3 regions of the Rhizobium sp. YTU87027 genome follow, and region 1 is predicted to be linked to each of the others. Evidence: predicted binding sites of a transcription regulator. Region 1 holds the regulator's gene; each other region holds the start of a gene.
The links. The regulator LexA, encoded in region 1, represses DNA repair genes until DNA is damaged. The targets are predictions, from matches to a motif close to TGTTCNNNNTGTGTTCNG.
Positions count from the first base shown of each region.

Region 2: NBG89_RS09630 (ATP-dependent helicase) is a predicted target of LexA. The motif match lies at 4,223-4,240, and genes of this name have one in related genera.
Region 3: NBG89_RS01125 (glycosyl transferase) is a predicted target of LexA. The motif match lies at 2,261-2,278, and genes of this name have one in related genera.

Region 1 covers NZ_CP098440.1:1,319,538-1,326,091, reverse strand. The annotation lists gene kdsA (3-deoxy-8-phosphooctulonate synthase) at 1-477, opposite strand, end outside; gene NBG89_RS06705 (VOC family protein) at 474-1,358, opposite strand; gene lexA (transcriptional repressor LexA) at 1,558-2,274, shown strand; partial or broken gene NBG89_RS06695 (ComEC/Rec2 family competence protein) at 2,255-4,676, opposite strand; gene gltA (citrate synthase) at 4,969-6,258, shown strand; gene lpxB (lipid-A-disaccharide synthase) at 6,287-6,554, opposite strand, start outside.
Region 2 covers NZ_CP098440.1:1,908,002-1,914,555, forward strand. The annotation lists gene NBG89_RS09620 (efflux RND transporter permease subunit) at 1-2,726, opposite strand, end outside; gene NBG89_RS09625 (efflux RND transporter periplasmic adaptor subunit) at 2,723-3,886, opposite strand; gene NBG89_RS09630 (ATP-dependent helicase) at 4,283-6,554, shown strand, end outside.
Region 3 covers NZ_CP098440.1:223,565-230,118, forward strand. The annotation lists gene NBG89_RS01120 (hypothetical protein) at 1-146, opposite strand, end outside; gene NBG89_RS01125 (glycosyl transferase) at 177-2,231, opposite strand; gene NBG89_RS01130 (beta strand repeat-containing protein) at 3,018-6,554, shown strand, end outside.

The DNA of each region.
Region 1 (6,554 bases):
GTTGAGGACATTCTTCATGTCCCAAGGCGCCAGGAACTGCCCCTTCTTGACGTTGATGGCTCGGCCGGTTTTGGCGGCAGCCACGAGCAGGTCGGTCTGGCGGCTGAGGAAGGCAGGAATCTGCAGGATGTCGACGACGGTTGCCACCTCGGCGCACTGCTCTTCCGTATGGATGTCAGTCAGAACCGGAAAACCGTATTCCTTCTTAAGGTCGGAAAAGACCTCCAGAGCCTTTTCAAGGCCAATGCCTCGCTGGGCCGATAGCGACGTCCGGTTGGCTTTGTCGAAGGACGACTTATAGACGAGACCAAGACCAAGCTTGTCGCAGAGTTCCTTAAGCACGCCCGCGACCATGAAGGCATGGTCACGGCTCTCCATTTGACACGGGCCGGCAATCAGCGACAGCTTGCCGGTATTCGAAAAGGTGACGCGGCCGGCGCCTTGGCCAACCACGACTTCGGAATTTGTCTGGCTCATCGTTTCTCCTCGAAGGCGAAGAGCGCACCCTGGCCGGGCGCCGCCTTCACCAGAATTCGATTGTTCTTGCGCGTGTAGGTCATCCCGTTAGCAGCCAAATGCGCTTCTGTCACGGCGAGATCACTGACCGTGAAAACAATGGCGACGCCACGCAGGCCGCGATCGTTTGAGGGTGCGGGGATGTCGAAGTAGGCATCCAATCCATCTGGAGAGAGAACGCTCACTTTGGCGTTCGGAGTTGTAACACTCGCGCCAAAGGCCTCGTTGGTCACCGTGAGGCTGTGCGCCGCGGCGCGCACAAATAGTGCAAAAGCCTTTGGGTCCGGCGCGCCAAGAATGATCTCCGCGATTCCTTTGACGCCGTTCACATGGGTTTGCAGCGTCCTTCGATCAGACGGCAGCGGATTGACGCGTTGGCATGTGAAAAAGAAAAAGTCCGGAGCTCGCAGATCGACCGCGAACGCGAGCTTGAACGCGGCGGTTGCCTGAGAACCGTCGGGCAGCCTCATCGGTCGCTCGAACTGCAGCATCTCGCCACCGTTGATCTTTTCGGCAAGGAATCTGGCATGGTCGCGGTCGGCATCGGCGGTCGCGAAGACCGCAGCGGAGAACCCATCATCCCCGCATCGAAACCGAAAGGCGCGGTCACGCGCGGTAAAGACATTGCCCTTCTTCGCTGACGCCTCATACGGTTCTGCGCTGGCGACCGCGAGAGGCTCCAGGTAAGTTTCGTCGGCGAAGAATATGCAGGCGTTCTCGGTTCCAAAAGGATGCCGGGCATCGGGCGCGACGGTGAATCCGAGTTTTCCGAGACGCTCGCGGGCAAGTACAATATTGGAGACCGGCAGCACGATGTGGTCCAGCGGATGTGCTTCGCTCATGGCAAACTCCCGGGAATTTGCGAAGATGTGCGCCGGGCAAGGGAACAATGCAACCCCCTTCTGCGCTTTCGCTCAAAAGCAATGCAAAAACTGAACAAGTTGCAGGCAAGTTTTACGAAAATTTAGGTACTTGCGGAACACATATGGAACATATAGTGTCTGTTCTGGCTTTGTTTCACGACTCTGGGGTTCAACTTCGATGCTGACGCGCAAGCAACAGGAGCTTCTTCTCTTCATTCACGAACGAATGAAGGAGTCCGGTGTCCCCCCATCTTTTGACGAAATGAAAGACGCCTTGGACCTCGCGTCGAAGTCCGGCATCCACCGGCTAATTACTGCTCTGGAAGAACGTGGTTTCATTCGTCGACTGCCGAATCGAGCCCGTGCCCTGGAGGTCATCAAGCTTCCTGAAGCCTACAATCCGAGCTTGCAGCCCCGCCGCGGCTTTTCGCCGAGCGTCATCGAAGGCAGCCTCGGAAAGCCACAGCCGGTCGCGCCGCCGAAGCCGGCTGCACAAGCCGACAACGGCAATTCCGCCTCCGTGCCAGTCATGGGACGGATCGCCGCGGGCGTGCCGATTTCGGCAATCCAGAACATTACCCACGACATCACTGTTCCAGCCGACATGCTTGGCCCGGGCGAACACTATGCGCTTGAGGTCAAGGGCGACTCGATGATCGAAGCCGGCATCTTTGATGGCGACACGGTGATCATCCGCAACGCCAGCACTGCAAATGCCGGCGACATCGTTGTCGCACTTGTCGATGACGAGGAAGCAACCCTTAAGCGCTTCCGCCGCAAAGGCGCTTCCATTGCGCTTGAGGCCGCGAACCCGGCTTATGAAACGCGTATTTTCGGGCCCGACCGTGTCAAGGTTCAGGGCAAGCTCGTCGGCCTCATTCGCCGTTATCATTGAAGAACGGCGGCTCACCGTCGAAGGTGCCGCTCCGCCAGTTGTATGCCCGATGCCACATCCAAGGGCGGTCAAGTGTGGTGTAGGCCGTCGTTACCACGGGTACACCTTGGTCATCTATCCTTATCTCAGCAGCGCCCGAACGACGCAGGGTTTCGCCGGTGAACAGAAGCGCGCCCGACCGGCATGCCGTCGCCCGCAGGCGAGCGGGCGTTACGACGATATCGGCTGTATCGCAGGCAGCGCCGAAATAAGCGGGATTTTCGACGATTGTCACGACGTAGCCGCTATCATGCGGGGCGGTGCACCAGGCGCCTTTCAGGCAGACAAAGCGGTTCTCAGCGCCCGTCGATGCCTAACGTAGCGCGTTGCGAGCGTTACGCAATTCCGTTGCTGAGAGTCGTGGAGCTTCCCCTTTATTTCCGCGCTGCCGAACAGGGCCGACGCCTTCCAACAATTGCGGTGGCTGGCTTAACTCCGCCGCGAGCGCCCTTCGCCATTGATCGAAGACGAAGTCAGGCGGATGGGGTCGATTGGATGCAAGGACCTGCCCTTTGACAATCGCGACAAGACTGCCGTCCTCGGCGATGACAATGTCGGGGGCGGTCTGGACGGCGCCAATGCCACAAGGGCGGTTGCCAACGCGATCACGGCAGCGCCGAGATAGCGGAGCTTGGTTCGCAGAAGGGCAAGCGAGAGGAAGCCCGCGACCGCCACCGGAAAGCACCAACCCGGCAGTCGTCCGATATCGACGTTGCCACCCCAGCCCGAGACCATCTTGGCAATGGCGATCACGATGTCGAGCCCGAAGCCCGCGATTTTCCAGGGAATAATATCGAGGCTAAACGGCGTCAGCAACATCGCGAACATCCCCATTGGCATTACCACAAAAGAGATCACCGGCATGGCCATGAGATTTGCGGGTAGTCCGTAAGCGCTGAGCCGGTGGAAGTGTTCGACACCAAAGAGCGCCGTCGAGAAGCCGCCGATCATCGAGGTCAGCAAGGTGCACCCAAAGAAGCGAGCGACAAGCGATGGGCTTCACTGCGGCGACCTGCAGCAGAGGGTGTTCGCGCGCGCTTCTCTGTGACCAGATTAGGGCGAGCCTCGCTGCGAATGACATCTGGAAGCTCGGTCCCAGCGCCTCGGACGGAGACGGGAGCAGGATCACCCAGGCGGACAAGGCGATGTTGCGTAAGCTGATCGACGGTCGATCGAAGAACACGGCAGTGAGCATGATCGCCATCATGATGAAGGCACGTTCCGCCGACACCGCGAAGCCCGAGATCATGTAATAGGCCGTCAGCGCTGCCAGCGCGCCAGCCGCGGCGGTCTTCTTGGTCGGATATGCCTGGACAACGGAAGGAAACAGGCTCAACGCCTGGCGCAGGCCGACGAAAAAGATGCCGGCCGACATGGCCATGTTAAGGCCGGAGATCGCCACGATATGTGCCAGGCCAGCCTGACGCAGGGCATCGGTCGTTTCCTGCGAGATGGCACGCCGCTCGTCGGTGACAAGCGAGGCGGCGAAGGCACCGGTATCGCCCGGCAGGATCTCGCGGATACGGTCACCTATACCGCTTCGAAGTGCGTCCAACCAATTCACCGCGCCATTCCACGGCGGCTGCTCACCGACGGTTGCTGGCATCGAAGCGCTTGGCGCATCCGTTCGCGCCAATCCCGTCGAAATAGGCGCTGAAAGCAAAATCGTTGAGCCCGGGGAGCGCGGGTCCGGCAGGCGGCGTCAGCAGCGAGCGACCCGTCAACCACGCACCGATGCCGAATGGTTCCGCCTGCCCGCGCGCGACGACGGAAACCCGCTCAGGTGGCCGCCTTATCTCGGGTGACTGCGTCGATGAGACGGAGACGATGTAGCGCCACCGGCCACGGCCGTCCCCCTCGCGGCGTTCGACGCGCCCCGTAATCGTGGTCGTCACGGCTGTGTCCAGTATAACGGTCGGCCTGCTCCAAGTTTCGAACTGGCCCGCGAACATCCCCACGACACAGAGCAAGCCCCCCAATGCGGCATTTCGGACAAGTCGGCGTCCTCGCCCTGCCGCCAGCACGACAAGGGCGAATACCGCAAACCAGGCCACCATCCGTAGCTCCGGCAGGTCGCTTTCAAGTTCGAACCAGAGCACCGCGCCTGCCCCCAGGAAGACCGGCGAAGACAGGAAGAACCGCCCATGTTCCATTTCCGTTGCTGCGGCGTGTCGAAGCCACGCGGAGCAACAGTCCGTCGCAGTCCTAATCCGAGTTGGCCACGGCAAGAACGATTGAGTGCGGAAAACGAGCGGGCGTTTCGGAGTCGCTTGCGGAACAAGAAAAGAAGGTTCTCCCGCGCGCTCAAACGCATCCGCGGCGGGTGCGACCTCCCTCACCTTGAATGGCTTCAACCCCGGCATGCATTGCGCCCAAAAACAGCCGCTCCTACAACCAGAATGCAAGCTCGATGGCTTCTTAGCAAGGATAATCGATTGAAATCTGAAGGAAAATCGGAAGTGAGAAAAGCCAAGGATAATCATCAGCTTCTGCTATGCGCGGCGCTCATCGCAGCAGTGCCCAAAAGTTGATACTGCGATGCACAAAATGGCGCCGCGGTAACTTGGCATTAGGCGCGCGATCATATAGCTATCGTCGACGACGCTTAACCCTATGGCGCTTTTATGGCGCCAACCGCCAGTTTGGAGGATCAGAATGACGGAACAAAGCGCAACACTGAAAATCGGTGACAAATCAGTCGATCTCGCTGTCAAGAGCGGCACGATCGGTCCTGACGTCATCGATATCGGCGCCCTGTACAAGAACACGGCTTCCTTCACGTACGATCCTGGTTTCACCTCGACCGCATCCTGTGAATCGAAAATCACCTACATCGACGGCGACGCCGGTGTGCTTCTGCATCGCGGCTATCCGATCGAGCAACTCGCCGAGCACGGCGACTTCCTCGAAGTCTGCTATCTGCTTCTCTACGGCGAACTGCCGACCGCAGCCCAGAAGAAGGATTTCGACTATCGCGTCACCCATCATACGATGGTGCATGAGCAGATGAGCCGGTTCTTCACGGGCTTCCGCCGCGATGCGCATCCGATGGCTGTCATGTGCGGCTGTGTCGGCGCGCTGTCGGCCTTCTACCATGACTCCACCGACATCACGGATCCGCATCAGCGTATGGTCGCAAGCCTGCGTATGATCGCCAAGATGCCGACGCTGGCCGCCATGGCCTACAAATACCACATTGGCCAGCCCTTCGTTTACCCGAAGAACGACCTCGACTACGCCTCGAACTTCCTGCGCATGTGCTTTGCAGTTCCCTGCGAGGAGTATGTGGTCAATCCGGTGCTGTCGCGCGCGATGGACCGCATCTTCATCCTGCACGCCGACCACGAGCAGAACGCGTCGACCTCGACCGTCCGCCTCGCAGGCTCTTCGGGTGCAAACCCGTTTGCCTGCATCGCTGCCGGCATTGCATGCCTCTGGGGCCCAGCTCACGGCGGCGCCAATGAAGCAGCGCTCAACATGTTGACCGAGATCGGCACTGTCGACCGCATTCCGGAATACATCGCGCGCGCCAAGGACAAGAGCGATCCGTTCCGTCTGATGGGCTTCGGTCATCGTGTCTACAAGCACTACGATCCGCGCGCCAAGATCATGCAGAAGACGACGCATGAGGTTCTCGGCGAGCTCGGTGTCAAGGACGATCCGCTGCTCGAGGTCGCGATGGAACTCGAACGCATCGCACTGACCGATGAATACTTCATCGAGAAGAAGCTCTATCCGAACATCGACTTCTATTCCGGCATCACGCTGAAGGCCCTGGGCTTCCCCACGACCATGTTCACCGTGCTGTTTGCTCTCGCCCGTACGGTCGGCTGGATTGCCCAGTGGAACGAAATGATCGAAGATCCGGAACAGCGTATCGGTCGCCCGCGCCAGCTCTATATCGGCGAGCCGCAGCGCGACTACGTGCCGGTTTCCAAGCGCTAATCAGCGACAGCAAAAAGCAAAAGCCCGGTCAGAAGTGACCGGGCTTTTTCTTTTGAAGGATGTCGAGAACAATCTCGGCCGCGTGTTCTCCCGGCGGCTTTTCGGTCTGCATCCTCTGCCAGAGGACGTCATACCCCTCCATCATTGCCTGCCGAGGCAAGGTGTCCACCGAGAGCTTCTCCATCCAGCGCGCAAAGCTGCCGCCTCGGACAACGTCGTTGATATATTCGGGCACAATAGCGTAATCCGCGATCAGGTTCGGAAGAGCCGCGCTCCACGTTTTGATCTTGCTGGTC
Region 2 (6,554 bases), 590 kb from region 1:
AGGCTCGATCCGGTGATAACAAGCGCGAAGACAGCGCATGCGAGCCCGAGTGGTACCGTCGACATGATGATGACCGACGACAGGACGCTCTCGAATTGCGCGGCCAGAACCAGGAAGATGATGACGATGGCAAAGCCGAAGGTTAGCGCCATGCCACTCGAATTCTCCTCCAGCGTTGCCGCTTCGGCGAGTGGGACGAGACGGGCGCCCGCCGGCAGGACCGACTTAGATATCTCGGTCACTTCCTTGACCGCGTTTCCCAGCGAGAGGCCGTTCTTCAAACCAGCCGTGATCGCCACCGACGCAAGCTGCTGTTCGCGGTTCAGCTGTGGCGCGACCGAGCCTTCCGTCAGCGATGCGATCACCGACATCGGAACGATCTTGCCGTCGCCCGTCTTCAGGAACACGTTCTCGAGATCAGTCGGATCGTCGAGCGGTCGGGTGTTCGAGGTGAGCAGCACGGGATAGGCTTCCCCCTTGACAAAAACATCGACGACCGACCGGCCCTCCAAGAGCGACTGCATCGCCGTTGAAAGACCCGTGATGTCGATGCCGAGATCGGACGCGCGCTCGCGGTCGATCGTCACCGACACCTGAGCCTGTGTCGGCTCGTTGGTCAGTCGCGGCGTGTCATAGTGGCCCGTCGCGTCGAGGACCTGCACCAACCGAGCGGCCGCGACAGTCAGCGCCTCGTGGTCGTTGCCGACAAGCGCCATCTGCAATCCATTGCCGGCGCCGCGAATGCGCAGGCTGTTCGACTGGATCGCATTGCCGCGCAGTGCCGGGACCTTTGCCGCCGCCTGGTTGATGTCGGTAACAATCTCCGCCTGCGTGCGTTGGCGTTCACCCCATGGCGCCAGTGTCAGCACCATGAAGCCGCTATTGACCTGCCCGCCCTGCCCTGAGATCGAAAAGACGTTGCTGATATCGCCGCTGTCGACGAGCGGTTGGAGATACTCTTCGACCCGTTGCATCTTGTCGCGGGTATATTCGAGACTGGAGCCTTGCGGCGTCGTCAGGCGCATCATCACGAGGGCGCGGTCTTCGTTCGGCGTCAGTTCGCTGCGAACTGTCTGGAACGCAAGAACAGCTGCTCCCGCGAAAAGCATGGATGCAACGATGACCACGAGTGGTGCATTCAGGCAGGCATGGAGCGACCAACGGTAAGCATTCGCGAACCAGGTTCCGAAACGACCGAGGATACCGTGATCCTCGAGCATTTCCTTCGTCAATATTCGCGACGCCAGCATCGGACATAAGGTCAAGGCGACGATCGATGAGAGACCAACCGAGAAAGCCAGCACGAAGCCGAACTCGCGGAACAGGCCGCCCACCTGCCCCGGCAGGAAGGACAGCGGAATGAAGACCGCGGCAAGCGTCGCGGTCGTGGCGATGACAGCAAAGAACACCTCGCGCGTGCCAAGCACGGCGGCCGCCCGCGGCCCCATGCCTTCCGAACGGCGGCGCACGATGTTTTCGAGGACGACGATCGCGTCGTCCACCACGAGACCCGTCGCCAGCACGATCGCGAGCAGCGTCAGGATGTTGATCGAGAAGCCGACGAGATAGACTGCCGCGAGTGTACCGATGAGGGCCACCGGCATACTGACGGCCGGAATGATCGTCGCGCGCCAATCTCTGAGGAAGAGATAGATCACGCCGGTGACGATGACGGCAGCGAGGATCAGCGCCAGCACGACCTCGTGTATCGCCCCTTGGATGAAGACCGCATCGTCACTGGTGATGGCGATCCGCGTCCCATCCGGAAGTGTCTTCGAAAGTTCAGCAACGGCATCCTTGATGCCGTTCGAGATATTCAGCGTATTCGACTGCGCCTGGCGGATGATGCCGAGGCCAATGCCGGGAACGCCGTTAGAACGCAGCGCCGTCTGCCCGTCGCGCGGTCCGAGCGTGACATTCGCCACGTCCCCGAGGCGCACGTGGTTCTGCAGGATGACGTTGGAGAAATCCTCCGGCGTCTGCAGGCTTGCCATCGCACGCACAACGATCGTCTGCGTCGGGCTCTTCAGCGATCCGGCCGGCACATCGAGTGCAGCGCTGGAAAGCGCCTTCGTCAGATCGCCAACCGTCAGCCCGCGGCTGGCGAGTTCGCTTTGGTTGACGTCGACGCGGAAGACCTTCTCCTGGTCGCCATAGGTTTCGACATCGGCAACGCCGTCGACCGAAGCAAGCCGATCGATAACCTGGTTTTCGACGAGAAGGGTCAAATCGTCCATGTTGAGTTTGGACGAGGTGACGGCAAGACGCATGATTGGTTGAGAATCGGAATCCGCCTTGACGATCTGCGGTGCATCCGCCTCCTCGGGCAGGCGATCGGCGATACGACCGATGGCGTCGCGCACATCGTTCGCCGCAACGGCGAGATCGACCGAGTCGGAGAATTCGAGTGTCACGCGGCTCTGGCCGAACTGAGAGCTGGACGAAATAGACTTGAGGCCACTGACACGGGCGGCCGCGCCCTCGATCACCTTCGTCAGTTCCTGGTCGATCGTCTGTGGAGAGGCACCGTCGAACGTGGTGCGAACCGTCACGACAGGCCGGTCGACATCAGGCAGTTCGCGCACTTCGATCCCGGCATAGGCCGCAAGGCCGGCGACGATCATGAGGGTATTGAAGACCAGCGCCAGGATCGGGCGCCGGACGAACAGCGCGGTAAAGGTCTGCTTGCCGGAAGCCGGCTTGTCCTGCATCTCGATCACGTTCATTGCGTGGCAGGCTCCGAGTTCGACGCGGCTTCGTTGGCAACCCGCACTGCACCGCCGTCACGGACGCGCTGCAGGCCTTCGGTAACGATCGCGTCGCCGTCCTTCAGATCGGCCTTGACGAGAATGTAGTCGGGGTTGCGCTGCACGATGCTGACGCGCACCTTGCCGGACTTGCCGTCGACAACCCGCCAGACAAAGGCCCCTTGAGAATCCCACTGCACCGAGAGCGGATCGACTGCCGGATACTGGTCGCCGCCAAACTTCATCCCGACATTGAACGACATGCCTGCGCGCAGTTCGTCCGATGCGTTGTCGATGCGGGCCCGCACGCGCATCGTGCGGCTGGCGGCGTCAATGCGATTGTCGATCGCTTCGACCACACCCGAGAAAACGCGACCAGGCCGAGCGACCGATGTTGCCTCGACCGGCTGGCCGACCGTGATCGTGTTGGCGAAGCGCTCCGGCACCCAATAGTCAACAAGAATTTCAGTCCGGTCGTCGAGGGTCGCGACCGGTGTGGTCGTCGAGACGTTGTCGCCAACATTGACTGGAATGATACCGACGATGCCATCGATCGGCGCAACGATGCTGCGGCGCTCAAGATTGAGCTCGGCGGCCTGCAGTTGCAGCCGCGCACCCTGCTCCGCGATCTCGGCATCGAAGACGTCCATCCGCGACACGCTGGATTTGATGTTATGGTAGAGGCTGGACTTTTCGATAGCGCTCTTCAGCGCAACGTCCGCCTGCCCGCGCGCGATGACCTGCTCTTCGCTATCGAGCTTTGCCAGAACCTGACCCTTGGTGATCTTGTCACCCGACTTGATCAGGATCTCGCGGATCGTGCCGCTCGCCTGCGGCATCACCACGACGGAGTGAATGGCGTCACCCGTGCCGATGGCGCTCAGCCGATCATTGACGATGCCACGAACAACGGCTTGTATGGCGACCAGAACGGGCGCATGGGCCCCGCCGCCGCGGCGCCTTGATTGTCCCTCTGCGTTAGCCGCAGGCTGCGGCGCCGTCCCCGGCGCCAGCTTGGAAACCTCAGCGAAACCGGCCCTGCGCAGCGTCTCTCCAGCACCGGGCACAAAGTAAACCCATCCGGCAAAGCCGGCCGCAATCACGACAAGGCAGATTATAAACTGCTTCCAGAATGGCATTCACGTCTCCAGAGGGAGAGAGGCTGGTCCAGGGTCTATCGAAAGAGGCGTTCGCAGGACAAATTGCCGCACGTCTGCGACAATATTGTCCCTTTGCTGATCACCGGCAAGCGAATTGACCCTTGATTACTGAATTGTAATTCAAGACTGAGTTACCACCGACGCATCTCCCAGCCGCTTGCATCCGTGTTGTAGAGTTTCGCCTTCAAGGTCAAATAACGGTTTTGTTTTCTGACCCGTAGCGACGATGGCGCTCGCTCCAGCCGCATGTGCAAGCAATTCCCGCAATCCAGCGCTCTTGCATACCTGACGTAGACTGAGGACAGCGACCCGAACAGGAATGAAAGCAGAACATCTTTTCTGGTCTTTCCAACCCGAATCACTACATTACGCGCCATGAGCAATAGTTTCGACGATATCCCTTTCTTCGATGAAGAGCCGGGCGAGCCGCCGCGCAAGCAGCCGGCCCCTGCCGCTCCCGTTACCGGAGGGCTCGCCGCCCGCGCCATGGCCGCTCGCGATGGCGGTAAGCGCCCCGATTATCTTTCTGGCCTGAATCCGGAACAGACCGAAGCCGTCGAAACGCTGGAAGGCCCGGTTCTCGTGCTCGCCGGCGCGGGCACCGGCAAGACACGCGTCCTAACCACCCGCATCGCCCATATCCTGAACACCGGCCGTGCATTCCCCTCGCAGATCCTCGCCGTCACCTTCACCAACAAGGCTGCGCGCGAGATGAAGGAACGTATCGCCGTGCTCGTCGGCGGCGCTGTTGAGGGCATGCCCTGGCTCGGCACATTTCACTCGATCGGCGTCAAGCTTCTGCGCCGCCATGCCGAACTCGTCGGCCTGCGCTCCGATTTCACGATCCTCGACACCGACGACGTCGTCCGCTTGATCAAGCAGCTCATCCAGGCGGAAGGCCTCGATGACAAACGCTGGCCCGCCAAGCAGTTTGCCGGCATGATCGACACCTGGAAGAACAAGGGCCTCGGCCCGGGGGACATTCCCGAAGGCGACGCCCGCGCCTTCGCCAACGGCAAGGGCCGTGAACTCTACTTCGCCTATCAGCAACGGCTTTCGACGCTGAACGCCTGCGATTTCGGCGATCTCCTTATGCACCCGATCGCGATTTTCCGGAGGAACCCGGATCTTCTCAAGGAATATCACGGCCGCTTCCGCTACATTCTCGTCGACGAGTATCAGGACACCAACACCGCCCAATACATGTGGCTGCGGCTGCTTGCGCAGCGCCCCAAGGGCGAGCCGCAAAACGTCTGCTGCGTCGGCGACGACGATCAATCGATCTATGGATGGCGCGGCGCCGAGGTGGACAACATCCTCCGCTTCGAGAAGGATTTCCCGGGCGCCAAGGTTATCAAGCTGGAGCGTAACTACCGGTCAACGGCACATATTCTTGGTGCCGCAGGCCATCTGATCGCCCACAACGAGGGCCGCCTCGGCAAGACCCTCTTCACCGACCGCAGAGATCCTGAAGACATCAAAGTCCAAGTGCACGCCTCATGGGATTCCGAGGAGGAAGCCCGCGCCATCGGCGAGGAAATCGAGCAGCTTCAACGCGGCGATGCCAGCGGCAAGCGGCATCTGCTGAACGACATGGCGATTCTGGTCCGCGCCTCATTCCAGATGCGCGAGTTCGAAGACCGCTTCGTAACCCTCGGCCTCAATTATCGCGTCATCGGCGGCCCCCGCTTCTACGAACGCCTCGAAATCCGCGACGCCATGGCGTATTTCCGCCTCGTCGCGCAGCCTGCCGACGATCTAGCCTTCGAGCGCATTATCAACACCCCGAAGCGCGGTCTCGGCGATACGACCGTGCGCGCGCTTCACGACTATGCCCGCGCCCGCGACATTCCGATGCTGGCGGCTGCGGCCGACATGATCGAGACGGACGAGCTGAAGCCGAAGGCGCGCAAGGCCCTCTTCGACGTTATACAATCCTTCCGCCGCTGGCAGGAAATGCTGGAGAACACGGCGCATACCGAACTCGCCGAGCAGATTCTCGAGGAGTCGGGCTACACCGACATGTGGAAGAACGACAAGTCGGCGGATGCGCCGACCCGCCTCGAAAACCTGAAGGAACTCATCCGCTCGATGGAGAGCTTCGAGTCGATGCGCGGCTTTCTCGAGCACGTCGCGCTGGTCATGGACGCCGAGCAGAACGAAAATCTCGACGCCGTCTCGATCATGACGCTCCACTCCGCCAAGGGCCTGGAGTTCGATACTGTCTTCCTGCCCGGCTGGGAGGAAGGCCTGTTCCCTCACCAACGTTCGCTCGACGAAAGCGGCCGCGCCGGTCTCGAGGAAGAGCGCCGCCTCGCCTATGTCGGCATCACCCGCGCCAAGCGGCGCTGCCATATCTGGTTCGTCTCGAACCGCCGCATCCACGGCCTCTGGCAATCGACGATCCCGTCGCGGTTCCTTGACGAACTGCCGGAAACGCATGTCGAAGTTGCTGAGACGGAGCAGAGCTATGGCGGCTATGGCCGGGGCGGCGGTTACGGCCAGTCCCGCTTCGACAAGGCCGATCCCTTCGCCAACTCCTCCTATACGACGCCCGGCTGGAAGCGCGCCCAGCAGAACAAGACGGACGCCACCCGCGACAACTGGGGCACCCGCTCCGGTCATGCCGTCGAACGCATCGGCTACG
Region 3 (6,554 bases), 1.1 Mb from region 1:
CATTCGTGGTCTTCCTGCGAGCGCGTGAAATCCCAGACATGCCACTCGTCTATGATCCCGACATCCATGGCTGAATGAATGTATCGGGTCAGGATTTCCATTCTTTTCTGCCTGCCCGCAAAGGTGACAAGTATAACTGGAGCCATTTCAGCCTCGCTTCCTGGGGTTGGTTCCGCTCATTGCGCACGAGCAGTTTCTGCCGTCCACAGACGGTCGTCATACGGGATCGGGGAAAAGGCGTGCCAGTTTGCCAGTTTCTCGATATAACGCCGGCGGTAGTCGGCGCTGTCCTCGAACTCGATGTTTTCGTTCATGATCTCCACCCCGACTTCGTAGTAGATGTCGAGGTTTTTCAGATCAGGCATGGGTGTTTCGCCACGCTCGCACTCGCCCTGCACTTGCCAATACAATTGCTCGAGGCGCTGAACGAGAGCGGGAATGTCGCGAAGAACGCTGGCGTCGCGGTGGCTCTCCAAGGACTGCCTTACTGCGGCGAGGGCCTCACGGTCCTGCGCAAGTCTGACGGCTTTGCCAACGTAGTCGTCAGGCCCGTCGCATATCAGTTCCGGCACGCCGGTCGCAGCGACGATGCTGGCACAGAAGCGCGATGCGAAGCCATTGCCGGGGAAAGTCAGGACAGGCAATCCCATGGTAACGGCGTCGCCTGCCGTGGAATGCGCTCCGTAAGGAAAGGTATCCAGGAAGAGATCGGCCACACCAATCCGGGCAAGATGCTTCGGATTGGGAGCCTTGGGGGCGAAAATCAACCGTTCCGGCGCCACCCCATGTCGCTCGGCGGCTTGCCTGAGACGCTGATCGACATCCTCGCCTCCGCTGAGCAACCAGAGAACACTACCCGGTGTTGCCGAAAGAATAGCCATCCAACGGTCAAAGCAAGCAGCGGTGATCTTCTGCATGCCGTTGAAGCAGGCAAATATAAACGCATCCTCGGGCAGCCCTGCCTCCGCCCGGTCCGGTCGAGGCGCGATCTGCCTCTTGCGATCGACCGGCTGGTTGCAAGGTATCCGCAGTACTTTTTCCGAATAATAGATCTCGTTGCCCGGCGGGATGATGTGCTCGTCGGCGATGATGTATTGGTGGAATGGGCTGCCCATGGTGCCGGGATAGCCGCAGAAAGCGACGATCACCGGCGCCGGCCGATAAGCAAAGATCTTGGTGCGCGCGTGCTTCGTGTAGCCGTTCACATCGACGAGAATGTCGATCTCGTCTGCAATGATCTGCCTTGCGGCATCGCTGTCGCTGATCATCGAAATATCGCGCCAGCAGTCGATGGCATTCATTATGCGCGATTGTGTTGCATCAGCCGTACGCGCTTCACCACAATAATAGGCGTAGATCTCGACGGTGCTCTTGTCGTGCGTCTCGAAGACCTCGCTGAGCGCAAAGCCGACGGCGTGGTCGCGCAGATCAGACGACACATAGCCGATGCGCAACCGTTGCGCAGTGTTGGATTTTTGACGAGGGGCGATGCGCGCAAACCCGGTCAAGTCGGGTCGACCGACAAGCGACTTGCAGTAGCGATAGGCTTTGGCAAGCTGGAAGATAGGATCGTCGGCATAGCAGGCGAGGGTCAGCGGCGACAATGAATCCAGGAGTTGTCGCTCGGAGACGTGTTCCGAAGGGACCAACGTCGGCCACTTGCACTGGCGTTGCCGCAGAGAGGTCCAATGCTGAGCTGATTCGATTTTGTCGGGCCGCAACTCAATCGCCTGCCAAAGGGTCTTTTCCGCCTCTTCCATAAGTCCTGCGTTCTCAAGCACTCGGCCGATATGCTGTAGAATCATCAGGCGATGCGTAACGCGTTCGGGTGTGATCTCGGCCGTCATCTCCGCAAAGGCCTGCCATTGCTGGATCGCCAGTCCGGTCAGGCCGGCATCCTCCAGAGCGCGGCCAAGATTGATGTGGCCCTGACCGAAACGCGGCTCAATCTTCAGGCCGGCGCGCAGTGCATTAATCGAGCCGGCCAGATCGCCCAGCTGCCGTAGCGTGACGGAATAATTGAAGTAGACGAGATGAAGCAGGGAATTGGAATCGTTATATGCAATCCACGACCGGTAAAGTTCGCCAGCTTGCTCTCTCAGTCCGGCGGAATTCAAACTCTCGGCACACTGAAACAATTCCGTCAGCGAAAGTCGCTGTTGTCGTGCGCGTTCAAGTAGACCGGGAAGTGGCGAAAGAGGCTCTGAGGCAAGATTGGTGTTGATGTCCATAGAAATTCCGATGACAGGCGGCCGACACTGAGAACATGTTTTGAAGGGTCATAGTCGCGTTAGCTTGCTTTGGGCTTGTGCTTTCATTGTTCGCGCAGTTTTGCCTCTTCTATTCCGTCCGCAACCCACATCATTCGAATCGCCGACCTCCCGAAAGCATAGGAAGTCCCCATGTCGAAAAACTCAGATCCTACCGAAATGTTTTATCTGGCTTATTGGCTCTCGAAGAGCCGCGACTACGTGGATCTCAGGTCATATTGAAGACTTTCGACGCCCGCGTCTCGCCGATATGTTGCCAAATCGGTCGGCCGCCTAGTTTGTGTCCGAGGTAAGCCTGTGCTTAAACCTTCTCGATCCAGTAAAGTTTGCCCTGTCCAAGTCCGAGACAAATTTGTCCTTGGATTCGGCCCGTTAACTCAAAATTTAAGCTTGGCCGCTACCTGTTGTCTCAGAAGTCCACAGTTCGCAACTGGGTAAGACTTCGGCAAAATGAATGGACCGACCCTTTCCTGAGGAGGCTTCATTCATGGGCGTAGGAAGCAGGATGCTTTGTGTCCTGTCTGCATGAGGCCTTCCTGCGCTAGGGCTCCCGCGAGCCATGTCCTCAATCCGACATTTCCGTTCGTTGAGACGCTTCGACCCAAGTTTTCGCGTCGAGATGAACGGGCGCCGCATATGGCACGCGCATTACGAAGCTGAGCCTCGGATAAGGGGTTCGCCGCGTTTGTCTCGTGGTCGGCAGCATCGGTGATGTTCACAAACGATTAACCTCGAAGGCTCGCGTCCATGACTTCCATCATCAGCTCCCTTAGCGCCAATCAGATCAAGTCCCTTTCGACCGTCACAATCGCCTCGCTGACCACCAGCGACATTGCGGTAATGACGACCACTCAGGTCAAGGCTCTCTCCTCGGCCCAAATCGCGGCGCTCAGCACCGACGATATCGCGGCTTTCTCCACCGGGCAGATGAGCGCGATTGCGGCCACATCGGTCGCTGGCTTGACTCTGAGCCAGCTTGCCGCTCTCGACACCTCGAAGATCGAAAGCCTGGCGTCGTCTCAGGTTGCGGCACTGAATTCAACGCAAGTTGCTGCTTTGACGTCATCCCAGGTCGAAGCGCTGACCTCTTCGCAGGTTGGTGCCATGACTTCGGCGCAGGTCTCGGCCCTGTCCACCGATGATATTGCGACCTTCTCGACCGCCGATGTCGCAGCGATCTCCGCGACTGCCTTGGCGGGCCTTTCCACCGATAATCTCGCTGCCCTGTCGACCGATCAGGCCGCGGCGCTGAAGACCACCCAGATTGCAGCGCTGAAGACTGCCCAGATCGCGGCGCTCACCACCGCCCAGATCGGTGCCTTGAGCTCGTCGCAGATCAATGCTCTGTCCGGCACCCAGGTGGCGGCGCTAAGCACGGCCGATATTGGCGTCCTGTCCACCGATCAGGTCGCCGCTCTGAGCTCGAAAGCCATCGGTTCGCTGACGACCGCCCAGATCGGTGCCCTGAGCACGGCCCAGGCCGAGGCGCTGACCTCTGCTCTTGTCGGCGCTCTGAGCTCGACGCAGGTCGCGGCCCTTTCTTCCGCAGACATTGCGACCTTCTCGACGGCCGATATCGCGGCAATCTCGGCAGCTGCGCTGGCAGGCCTTTCCACCGACAATCTTGCAGCCCTGTCGACCGATCAGGCCGCGGCCCTGAAGACTACACAGATTGCGGCGCTGAAGACGGCTCAGGTTGCAGCACTGACGACCGCCCAGGTCGGTGTTCTGAGCTCGTCGCAGGTAAATGCTCTGTCCGGCGCCCAGATGGCGGCACTAAGCACCGATGATTTTGCCGTCCTGTCCACCGATCAGGTCGCTGCGCTGAACACCAAGGCTATCGGGTCGCTGACGACTGCCCAGATCGGTGCTCTGAGCACGGCCCAGGCCGAGGCCTTGTCGACCGGTCAGGTGGCTGCCCTTGGCTCGGCGCAGATAGCTGCCCTTTCTTCCGCAGATATTGCCACCTTCTCGACCGCCGATATCGCGGCAATCACCGCCACTGCGCTGGCAGGCCTTTCCACCGGTAATCTCGCGGCCCTGTCGACCGATCAGGCCGCGGCTCTGAAGACTACACAGATTGCGGCGCTGAAGACGGCTCAGGTTGCAGCGCTGACGACCGCCCAGGTCGGTGTTCTGAGCTCGTCGCAGGTCAATGCTCTGTCCGGCACCCAGGTAGCGGCGCTGAGCACGGACGATCTTGCAGCCCTCTCCACCGATCAGGTTGCAGCGCTGAACACCAAGTCCGTCGGCTCGCTGACGACTGCCCAGATCGGTGCCCTGAGCACGGCCCAGGCTGAAGCCCTGACCACCGGCCAGGTGGCTGCCCTCGGATCGGCGCAGATCGCAGCCCTTTCTTCCGCAGATATTGCCACCTTCTCGACCGCCGATGTTGCGGCAATCTCGGTGGCTGCGCTGGCAGGCCTTTCCACCGACAATCTCGCAGCCCTGTCGACCGATCAGGCTGCGGCACTGAAGACTACACAGATTGCGGCACTGAAGACGTCCCAGGTTGCGGCTCTGACGACCGCCCAAGTCGGCGTCCTGAGCTCGTCGCAGGTCAATGCTCTGTCCGGCACCCAGGTGGCGGCGCTGAGCACGGACGATCTTGCGGCGCTCTCCACCGATCAGGTTGCAGCGCTGAACACCAAGTCCGTCGGCTCGCTGACGACTGCCCAGATCGGTGCCCTGAGCACGGCCCAGGCTGAAGCCCTGACCACCGGCCAGGTGGCTGCCCTCGGATCGGCGCAGATCGGGGCCCTTTCTTCCGCAGATATTGCGACCTTCTCGACCGCCGATGTTGCGGCAATCACCGCCACCGCCCTGGCGGGTCTGACGACCGGCAATCTTGCAGCCCTGTCGACCGATCAGGCCGCGGCGCTGAAGACCACTCAGGTTGCCGCACTGAAGACCGCCCAGATCGCGGCACTCACGACCGCCCAGATCGGTGCCTTGACGTCGTCGCAGATCAATGCCCTGTCCGGCACCCAGCTGGCGGCGCTAAGCACGGCCGATATTGGCGTCCTGTCGACCGATCAGGTTGCAGCGCTGAACACCAAGTCCATCGGCTCACTGACGACCACTCAGATCGGTGCCCTGAGCACGGCCCAGGCCGAGGCGCTGACCTCTGCTCTTGTCGGCGCTCTGAGCTCGACGCAGGTCGCGGCCCTTTCTTCCGCAGACATTGCGACCTTCTCGACGGCCGATATCGCGGCAATCTCCGCGACTGCGCTGGCAGGCCTTTCCACCGACAATCTTGCAGCCCTGTCGACCGATCAGGCCGCGGCACTGAAGACTACACAGATTGCGGCGCTGAAGACTGCCCAGATCGCGGCGCTCACCACCGCCCAGGTCGGCGTCTTGAGTTCATCGCAGGTCAATGCTCTGTCCGGCACCCAGCTGGCGGCGCTGAGCACGGACGATCTTGCCGCACTCTCCACCGATCAGGTCACCGCTTTGAACACCAGATCCCTGGCGTCGCTGACGACCGCTCAGATCGGTGCTCTGAGCACGGCCCAGGCCGAGGCGCTGACCTCGACGCAGGTCGCCGCCTTGACCCAGGCGCAGGTGGGCGCGCTGTCTTCCGCAGACATTGCCACCTTCTCGACGGCCGATATCGCGGCAATCTCGGTGGCTGCGCTGCCGGGGCTCTCGACTGACAATCTCGCAGCCCTGTCGACCGATCAGGCCGCGGCCCTGAAGACTACACAGATTGCGGCGCTGAAGACGGCTCAGGTTGCAGCGCTGACGACCGCCCAGGTCGGTGTTCTGAGCTCGTCGCAGGTCAATGCTCTGTCCGGCACCCAGGTAGCGGCGCTGAGCACGGACGATCTTGCAGCCCTCTCCACCGATCAGGTTGCAGCGCTGAACACCAAGTCCGTCGGCTCGCTGACGACTGCCCAGATCGGTGCCCTGAGCACGGCCCAGGCTGAAGCCCTGACCACCGGCCAGGTGGCTGCCCTCGGATCGGCGCAGATCGCAGCCCTTTCTTCCGCAGATATTGCCACTTTCTCGACCGCCGATGTTGCGGCAATCTCGGTGGCTGCGCTGGCAGGCCTTTCCACCGACAATCTCGCAGCCCTGTCGACCGATCAGGCTGCGGCACTGAAGACTACACAGATTGCGGCACTGAAGACGTCCCAGGTTGCGGCTCTGACGACCGCCCAAGTCGGCGTCCTGAGCTCGTCGCAGGTCAATGCTCTGTCCGGCACCCAGGTGGCGGCGCTGAGCACGGACGATCTTGCGGCGCTCTCCACCGATCAGGTTGCAGCGCTGAACACCAAG